DNA from 2 places in the Streptomyces sp. NPDC050842 genome. Region 1 is predicted to be linked to the other one. Evidence: riboswitches for the same ligand, from Rfam matches in the RefSeq annotation. Region 1 holds a riboswitch; the other holds the start of a gene.
The links. A riboswitch is a leader RNA that binds a small molecule or an ion and turns the genes downstream of it on or off. The one in region 1 is predicted to bind thiamine pyrophosphate.
Positions count from the first base shown of each region.

Region 2: linked by a shared signal. The riboswitch ahead of thiO (glycine oxidase ThiO) and the one ahead of thiC (phosphomethylpyrimidine synthase ThiC) in region 1 are both predicted to bind thiamine pyrophosphate.

Region 1 covers NZ_JBITGA010000005.1:207,321-211,749, forward strand. Annotated here, with positions in the region: gene thiC (phosphomethylpyrimidine synthase ThiC) at 1-1,786, opposite strand, end outside; TPP riboswitch at 1,780-1,914, opposite strand; gene ACIBG6_RS17910 (YibE/F family protein) at 1,986-3,365, shown strand; gene ACIBG6_RS17915 (SsgA family sporulation/cell division regulator) at 3,465-3,899, opposite strand; gene ACIBG6_RS17920 (helix-turn-helix domain-containing protein) at 4,038-4,429, opposite strand, start outside.
Region 2 covers NZ_JBITGA010000007.1:350,173-354,601, forward strand. Annotated here, with positions in the region: gene thiE (thiamine phosphate synthase) at 1-49, opposite strand, end outside; gene ACIBG6_RS25275 (Rv2175c family DNA-binding protein) at 152-517, opposite strand; gene ACIBG6_RS25280 (NAD(P)/FAD-dependent oxidoreductase) at 561-1,724, opposite strand; TPP riboswitch at 1,870-1,982, shown strand; gene thiO (glycine oxidase ThiO) at 1,980-3,134, shown strand; gene thiS (sulfur carrier protein ThiS) at 3,131-3,343, shown strand; gene ACIBG6_RS25295 (thiazole synthase) at 3,349-4,143, shown strand; gene pknB (Stk1 family PASTA domain-containing Ser/Thr kinase) at 4,232-4,429, shown strand, end outside.

The sequences.
Region 1 (4,429 bases):
AGTCCGCGAGCGGCAGGTAGACGCGGTTGCCGGCCTCCGCGAACTCCTTCGACTTCTCCGCCATCCCGGCCTCGATCTCCTGCTGCGTGCCGCCGTGCTCACGCCGGATGTCCTGGGAGATCTTCATCGAGCAGAACTTCGGACCGCACATCGAGCAGAAGTGCGCGGTCTTCGCGGGCTCCGCCGGCAGCGTCTCGTCGTGGAACTCGCGGGCGGTGACCGGGTCGAGCGCCAGGTTGAACTGGTCCTCCCAGCGGAACTCGAACCGCGCGTCCGACAGCGCGTCGTCCCACTCCTGCGCGCCCGGGTGCCCCTTGGCGAGGTCCGCCGCATGGGCGGAGATCTTGTACGTGATGACGCCCGTCTTCACGTCGTCCTTGTTGGGCAGGCCCAGGTGCTCCTTGGGCGTGACGTAGCAGAGCATCGCCGTGCCCCACCAGGCGATCATCGCCGCGCCGATGCCGGAGGTGATGTGGTCGTAGGCGGGCGCCACGTCCGTCGTCAGCGGGCCGAGCGTGTAGAACGGCGCCTCCTCGCAGATCTCCTGCTGGAGGTCGATGTTCTCCTTGATCTTGTGCATCGGGACGTGGCCCGGGCCCTCGATCATCGTCTGCACGTTGTGCCGCTTGGCGATCGTGTTCAGCTCGCCGAGCGTGCGCAGCTCCGCGAACTGCGCCTCGTCGTTGGCGTCCGCGATCGAGCCGGGGCGCAGACCGTCGCCGAGCGAGTACGTGACGTCGTACGCCGCCAGGATCTCGCAGAGCTCCTCGAAGTTCGTGTAGAGGAAGTTCTCCTTGTGGTGGGCGAGACACCAGGCGGCCATGATCGAGCCGCCGCGCGAGACGATGCCGGTCTTGCGGCGCGCGGTGAGCGGCACGTACGGCAGGAGCACACCGGCGTGGACCGTCATGTAGTCGACGCCCTGCTCGGCCTGCTCGATGACCGTGTCCTTGTAGATCTCCCAGGTCAGGTCCTCGGCCCGGCCGTCGACCTTCTCCAGGGCCTGGTAGAGCGGCACGGTGCCGATCGGCACGGGGGAGTTGCGCAGCACCCACTCGCGGGTGGTGTGGATGTTGCGGCCGGTGGACAGGTCCATGACCGTGTCCGCGCCCCACTTGGTGGCCCAGGTCATCTTCTCCACCTCCTCCTCGATGGAGGAGGTGACGGCGGAGTTGCCGATGTTGGCGTTCACCTTCACCAGGAACCGCTTGCCGATGATCATCGGCTCGATCTCCGGGTGGTTGACGTTCGCGGGGAGCACCGCGCGGCCCGCGGCGATCTCCTCCCGTACGACCTCGGGGGAGACGTTCTCGCGGATCGCGACGAACTCCATCTCCGGGGTGATCTCCCCCCGGCGGGCGTACGCGAGCTGCGTCACCGCCTGGCCGTCGCGGCCGCGGCGCGGCAGGCGCGGACGACCGGGGAAGACGGCGTCGAGGTTCTTGAGCCCGCCACCGCGCGGCGACGTGTGCTTGATGCCGTCGTCCTCGGGGCGGACGGGACGGCCCGCGTACTCCTCGGTGTCACCGCGCGCGATGATCCAGTTCTCGCGCAACGGCGCCAGGCCGCGCCGTACATCGGTGTCGATGGTGGGGTCGGTGTACGGACCGGACGTGTCGTACAGCGTCACGTCCTTGCCGTTGGTGAGGTGCACCTGACGGACCGGGACCCGGAGGTCGGGGCGCGAACCCTCGACGTAGCCCTTGTGCCAGCCCGGCGTGCGGGCGCCGTCGACGGACGTGCCGTCCTGGTCGGAGGCAGGCGTGCGTGCATCCTGAATGGTCATGAGACCGATCTCCCTACGCCGGCATTACCCGGTAACAGGTTCGGCGGTCGGCGCAGCCTCCTCCCGTACGTGCGTACGGTGATCAGCGCCCTCTCAGCCCGGTGCTCCGAGCTCCCGCGTGTGCAAAGTGGTCACCACGCTAGCGCCATCCCTGGCGTGCTGACCAGTGGGCCCCCACCGTTCTTGCGATGATCGGTCGGTGACTTCCCCCCAGCAGCCCCCCGAGCCGCACGGCCACGTCCCCGGTCCCGACCATGGGCACGGGCACGATTCCGGCCCCTCCCATGGGCACGGGCACAGCCACAGCCACGGCCCCGCCGCCCCCGTCTCCCGGCATCTCCGCAAGGTCATCGCCGCGGTCCTGATCCCCTTCGCCACCGCCGTCGTGGTCGGACTAGCGGTCCTGTGGCCCGGCGGCACTCCCGCGCACGAGCGCACCGGGGTCGGCTTCGACCGGCAGACCGAGCAGGGCACGGTCGTCTCCGTCGAGCAGGTCGACTGCAAGGACGTGAACGCCGCCCAGGTCCCGCCGACGGGCGACACCTCCACGCCCGAGGGACGCGAGGCGGTCGAAGCCCAGCAGGGTCAGTGCGAGAAGGCGACGGTCGAGGTCACCAGCGGCCCGGAGAAGGGCCGTACGTTCACCGAGATCGTGCAGCCCGACGCGCCGCGCCAACTGCACGAGGGGCAGGGCGTGGTGGTGGCGTACGCCCCCGACGCCCCGCGTGATCTCCAGTACTCCGTGACGGACGTGGACCGGAAGCTCCCGATGGCGCTGCTCGCCGGGATCTTCGCCGTCGCGGTCGTCGTCGTCGGCCGGATGAAGGGCCTGATGGCGCTCGTCGCGCTCGTCGCGAGCTTCCTGGTGCTGACGTTCTTCATCCTGCCGGCGATCCTGGAGGGCTCGAATCCGCTGGTCGTGGCGGTGGTCGGGTCGAGCGCGATCATGCTGATCGCGCTCTACTTGTGCCACGGGCTCTCGGCCCGCACCTCGGTCGCGGTGCTCGGCACGCTGATCTCGCTGCTGCTGATCGGCCTGCTCGGCTCGCTCTTCATCGGCTGGGCCTCGCTCAGCGGCAACACCGACGACAACACCGGCCTGATCCACGGCCTGTACCCGGACATCGACATGTCCGGCCTACTGCTCGCCAGCGTCATCATCGGTTCGCTCGGTGTCCTCGACGACGTGACCGTCACCCAGACCTCGGCGGTCTGGGAGCTGCACCAGGCCGACCCGCGCATGGGGCCGCGCGCGCTGTACCGGGCCGGGATCCGGATCGGCCGCGACCACATCGCCTCGGTCGTGAACACCCTGGTCCTCGCCTACGCGGGCGCCGCCCTGCCGCTGCTGCTGCTCTTCTCGATCGCGCAGAGCAGCATGGGCACGGTGGCCAACAGCGAACTGGTCGCGGTGGAGATCGTCCGAACGCTGGTCGGTTCGATCGGTCTGGTCGCGTCCGTGCCGCTCACCACGGTCCTCGCGGCGCTGGTGGTCTCCGCCGACCGGCCGGGAGCCGACGCCGACGGGAAGCCCCGGGCGGCGGCGGTACGGGGCGGTCGGCGCCGCCGCGCGAAGTAGGGATTCCGGGTGTGGGCCGGTCCGTCCCGCACTCCCGCACCCCGCACTCCGCGTCCCGTCCCGTTCCCTGGTGGACCCCGTCGCTGTGCCGACGGGGTCTCAGCCGGCGTTCTCCTCTGCCAGAATCCGGCCGAGTGCCGCCTCCAGGTTGTCCTCGAAGTCGCCGAGTGTCCGTTCCTGACCAAGCGGAACCAGCTTGTCCGTGCGGTCGAGGAAGGCGACCAGCGGCGGCGCGCTCGCCCGGAAAAGGGCGCGGTCGCCGCCCACCTGAAGCCGGATGGAAACGTCCGAGAGCCCATCGGGGTCCGTCGGGGCGATGTGCACGTCCCCGTCCCCGCTCGGCTTGTTGATCCCGTCGAGCAGCAGTTCCCTACCGAACGCCCAGGTCACGGGCGCGTCTCCGGGGAGATGGAAGGTCATCCGCACCGCGTAAGGATCCCGGGTCTCGTATCGCAGCTCGACTGGGATCTTGAAGCAGAGCTCCTCGGAGACGAGGAAGCTCATCAGGACCTCGGCCTGAACCGACTCTCGCATCATGTACCCCGCAGTAGATGAAGCAGTTGTGTAAACACAGCTGCTGAAAGCTGTGACCGAAACGGCCAGGAATGATCCCCCGTGGCCCTCTTGACGCAATCGTGCTGTAAGCGCTAGCAGATCACAAGGAGTGATTTTTCAGATACTGATAGAGAACGCGAGCGAACTGAAGAGCCTTCCGATCTCCGTACGTAGCCGCTCGACTGCTGGGAGCAACCGTTCTTCCTGGTGAAGGGGGAGGGAAATGGCCATCGCGGCCGCCGCGGAGCCCGCCGTGATGGGAATGGCGGCACAGACCGTGCCGAGTGCATATTCCTGACGCTCTACCAGGGGCTCCATTCGCCCCAAACCGCCCAAACGATCCAAAAGCACACGGCGGTTACGCACCGTGTACGGAGTGATGGCTTCCACCGGATGGCGGTCGAGGTGGTCTTGACGAGCTTTCAGATCGAGTTGGCTCAGCAGGCACTGCCCGATGGCGTGCGCGTGCGCGGTCTCGCGAAAGTCGGCCCACTCCTCGACCGCGGGGG
Region 2 (4,429 bases), on a different contig from region 1:
TGCACAGGTAGAGCCGGGCGTCGGCGAGCCGCTCACGAGGCGTGGGCATGGGTGGGTTCCCCCCGTCGGTGTCGCCGGTGCCGCGGCGGCCGGCCCGTGCGGGGCCGGCCACCGCGTCACCCGCTGGTGGTGTCTTCGGTGCGTGCGAGTGTCAGAGGGCGAGCGCCTGGGCGCGGCGCTTCACCTCCGTGCCGCGATTCTCGTTGAGCGCCTGCGCGGGCGTGCCCGGCAGGCTCTCGTCCGGAGTGAAGAGCCACTCCAGCATCTCTTCGTCGGTGAAGCCGTCGTCCCGCAGGACGGTCAGGAGCCCGACGAGCCCCTTGACGATCGCGTCGCCCTGGATGAAGGCGGCGGGGATCTGCAGGGCGTTGTTCTCTCCACGGCGCACGGCGATGAGCTGACCTTCCTTGATCAGCTGCCGCACGCGCGTCACCTCGACATCGAGCATCTCCGCGATGTCGGGCACGTAGAGCCAGGCGGGGACGAGCGCATCGATCTTTACGTCAATCTCGGTCACAGGACAAGCCTGCCATCCCGGACCGACAGTCGGTACCCGGGCCCTACCTGACTGCCGCCTTCAGGGGGACGGACGGGTCGGCGGCGCGTTCCGGATCGACGGGGGTGGCCGCCTCGATGAGCTTGCGGCCCTGGGCCAGGTCGCGGGGGCGGCCGACGGCGAGGAGGGCCACCGGGACCCCGGCGCGCAGCCAGAGCACCGACCAGGTGTCGTCCGCCGGGTCGCCGCGCCAGAGGAGCTCGTCGGCGTCCGCGTGGTGCCCGGCGTACTGGACGAACCGGCCGAACTGCTCGGACCAGAAGTACGGCACCGGGTCGTACGGGCCGGTGTCGGCGCCGGTGATCGTCGCGGCGACCGTGCGCGGGCCCTGGAGCGCGTTGTCCCAGTGGTGCACGAGGAGGCGCCGGCCGTAGCGGGCGGAGGGGTAGGAGGCGCAGTCGCCGACGGCGTACACGTCGGGCAGGGAGGTGCGCAGCCGCTCGTCGGCCGTGACGGCGCCGCTCGCGTCGAGGGCGATGCCGGAGCCGGCGAGCCAGCCGGTGGCGGGGCGGGCGCCGATGCCGACGACGACGGCGTCGGCGGGCAGCTCGCGGCCGTCGGCGAGGACGACCCGGCCGGGTTCGACCGTGTCCACGCGCGCGTGGGTGAGGAGTTCGGCGCCGTTCGCCCCGTACCAGTCGGCCATGGGGGCGGCGACCTCGGCGGGCAGGGCGCCGGCGAGGGGGCGGTCGGCCGCCTCGACGACGGTGACGGCGCAGCCGGCCTCGCGCGCGGCGGTGGCGAACTCTGCGCCGATCCAGCCCGCGCCGACGACCACGACGGCGTGGCGGCGCTCCAGGACGGGGCCGAGGCGTACGGCGTCGTCGAGGGTGCGCAGCAGGTGGACCCCGGGGACGCCCTCGGCTCCGGGCAGGGTGACGGGGTGGGCGCCGGTGGCGACGACGAGGACGTCGTACGGGACGGGCCCGGCCTCGGTGTCGAGCTCGTGGTCGGCGGCGCGCAGCCCGGTGACGTCGAGGCCGAGGCGGAGTTCGATGTCGAGCGCCTCGAAGTCGACGTCGAAGGCGGAGTCCTCGGCCTTGCCGAGGAGGATCGCCTTGGAGAGCGGGGGCCGGTCGTAGGGCTGGTGGGGCTCGGCCCCGATGAGGATCACGGGGCCGGTGAAGCCCTGTTCGCGCAGGGCGACGGCGGTCTGCACACCCGCCATCCCGGCTCCGACGATCACGACCTGCTGCTGGGCCTTCTTCTGCTCGCTCACCCGACCACCTTACGCATCTGACGGTCCGTCAGGAAGGCAGGGGTTCGGGGAGGGGCCTGGGACCGCACCGGGGCTGCGGCTAGTCTGGCGGGCGTAAAGCACTCGCGGGAGCCCGGACGCACCGGGCTGAGAGGGAGGCTGGGCGGCCTCCGACCGTACGAACCTGATCCGGGTCATGCCGGCGAAGGGAGGGGCTGGACGCCCATGCGTTCTTCCGATGTCCTCGTGGTCGGGGGCGGCATCATCGGCCTGGTCACGGCCTGGCGGGCCGCGCGGCGCGGGCTGCGCACCGCCGTGGTCGACCCGGATCCGGGCGGCGGCGCCGCGCGGGTCGCGGCCGGCATGCTCGCCGCCGTCACCGAACTCCACTACGGCGAGGAGACCCTGCTCGGGCTCAACCTCGCCTCCGCCGCGCGCTATCCCGCGTTCGTCGCCGACCTGGAGGAATCCACCGGCCACGACGTGGGCTACCGCGCCTGCGGAACGCTCGCCGTCGCCCTCGACGCCGACGACCGGGCCCATCTGCGCGAACTCCACGCCCTCCAGACCCGCTGCGGCCTCACCTCGGAGTGGCTGAGCGGGCGCGACTGCCGCCGTCTCGAACCGATGCTCGCCCCCGGGGTGCGCGGCGGGCTGCGCGTGGACGGCGACCACCAGGTCGACCCGCGCCGGCTGGCCGCCGCGCTCCTCGTCGCCTGCGAGCGGGCCGGGGTGGTCTTCCACCGCGCCCTCGCGGAGCGCCTGACGGTCGTCCGCGACCGGGCCCGCGGGGTCCTCCTCGCCGACGGCGAGGAGCTGACCGCCGGCCAGGTCGTCCTGGCCGCGGGCAGCCTGAGCGGGCGGCTCGCGGGCGTGCCGGACGAGGTGCTGCCGCCGGTCCGCCCCGTGAAGGGCCAGGTCCTGCGGCTGCGCGTGCCCGCCCCGTACGCCCCCTTCCTCTCCCGTACCGTCCGGGCCGTCGTCCGCGGCAGCCACGTCTACCTCGTGCCGCGCGCGAACGGCGAGCTCGTCGTCGGTGCCACCAGCGAGGAGCTCGGCTGGGACACCACGGTGACCGCGGGCGGGATGTACGAGCTGCTGCGCGACGCCCACGAGCTCGTCCCCGGCATCACCGAGCTGCCGCTCACCGAGACGCTGGCCGGACTGCGCCCCGCGTCCCCGGACAACGCGCCGCTGCTCGGCCCCAGCGCCCTGCCCGGCCTGCACCTGGCCACCGGCCACTACCGCAACGGGGTGCTGCTCACCCCCGTCACCGGCGACGTCATGGCGGAGGTGCTCACCACGGGCGTCCTCCCCGCCGAGGCCCGCGCCTTCACCCCCCGCCGCTTCTCCCCTGTACGTCTGGAGCAACCCGCATGAACGTGCCCGTGAACGTGTCCGTGAACGGAGAACCCCGAGAGCTCACCGGCCCCGTCTCCCTCGACGCCCTCGTCGCGACCCTGAGCACGGCCCCCTCCGGGGTGGCGGCGGCCGTGAACGAGGCCGTCGTCCCGCGCAGCGCGTGGGCGGCCACGCTGCTCGGCGAGGGCGACCGCGTGGAGGTCCTGACCGCGGTGCAGGGAGGCTGAGCGCGATGTCCGACGACGTGTTCGTCCTCGGCGGTACGGAGTTCTCCTCGCGCCTGATCATGGGCACCGGCGGCGCGCCGAGCCTCGACGTCCTGGAGCGCTCGCTGGTCGCCAGCGGCACCGAGCTGACCACCGTCGCGATGCGGCGCCTCGACCCGACGGTCCAGGGCTCGGTCCTCTCCGTCCTGGAGCGGCTCGGCATCCGCGTCCTGCCCAACACGGCGGGCTGCTTCACGGCGGGCGAGGCGGTCCTGACCGCCCGGCTCGCCCGGGAGGCGCTCGGCACCGACTGGATCAAGCTGGAGGTCGTCGCCGACGAGCGGACGCTGCTGCCGGACGGGGAGGAGCTCCTCGTGGCGGCCGAGGTGCTGGTCGACGACGGCTTCACCGTCCTCCCCTACACGAACGACGACCCGGTCCTCGCGCGGAAGCTGGAGGACGTGGGGTGCGCGGCGATCATGCCGCTCGGCTCCCCCATCGGCTCGGGACTCGGCATCCGCAACCCGCACAACTTCCAGCTGATCGCGGAGCGGGCGGGGGTGCCGGTGATCCTGGACGCAGGGGCGGGCACCGCCTCGGACGCGGCGCTCGCGATGGAGCTGGGGTGCGCGGCGGTGATGCTGGCCTCGGCGGTGACGCGGGCGCAGGAGCCGGTCCTGATGGCCTCGGCGATGCGGCACGCGGTGGAGGCGGGCCGACTCGCGCACCGGGCGGGCCGCATCCCCCGCCGCCACTTCGCGGAGGCCTCGTCCCCCGTGGAGGGCCGCCCCCACCTGGACCCGGAACGCCCGGCGTTCTAGAGAGCGAGCTGCGGCGCTCGTCACAGCTGCGCTGCAGTACAGGGGCAGCCGCACGGGGGCCGTGTCCACGGCTCGTAGACTCGACGCCGTGGACACGACCCTTCAGGACCCCCTCGTCGGGCGGCTGCTCGACGGCCGCTACCGCGTCGACGCGCGCATCGCCGTCGGCGGGATGGCCACGGTCTACCGGGCCGTCGACACCCGCCTCGACCGCGTCCTCGCGCTCAAGGTGATGCACCCCGCCCTCGCGACGGACGCCGCCTTCGTCGAGCGTTTCATCCGCGAG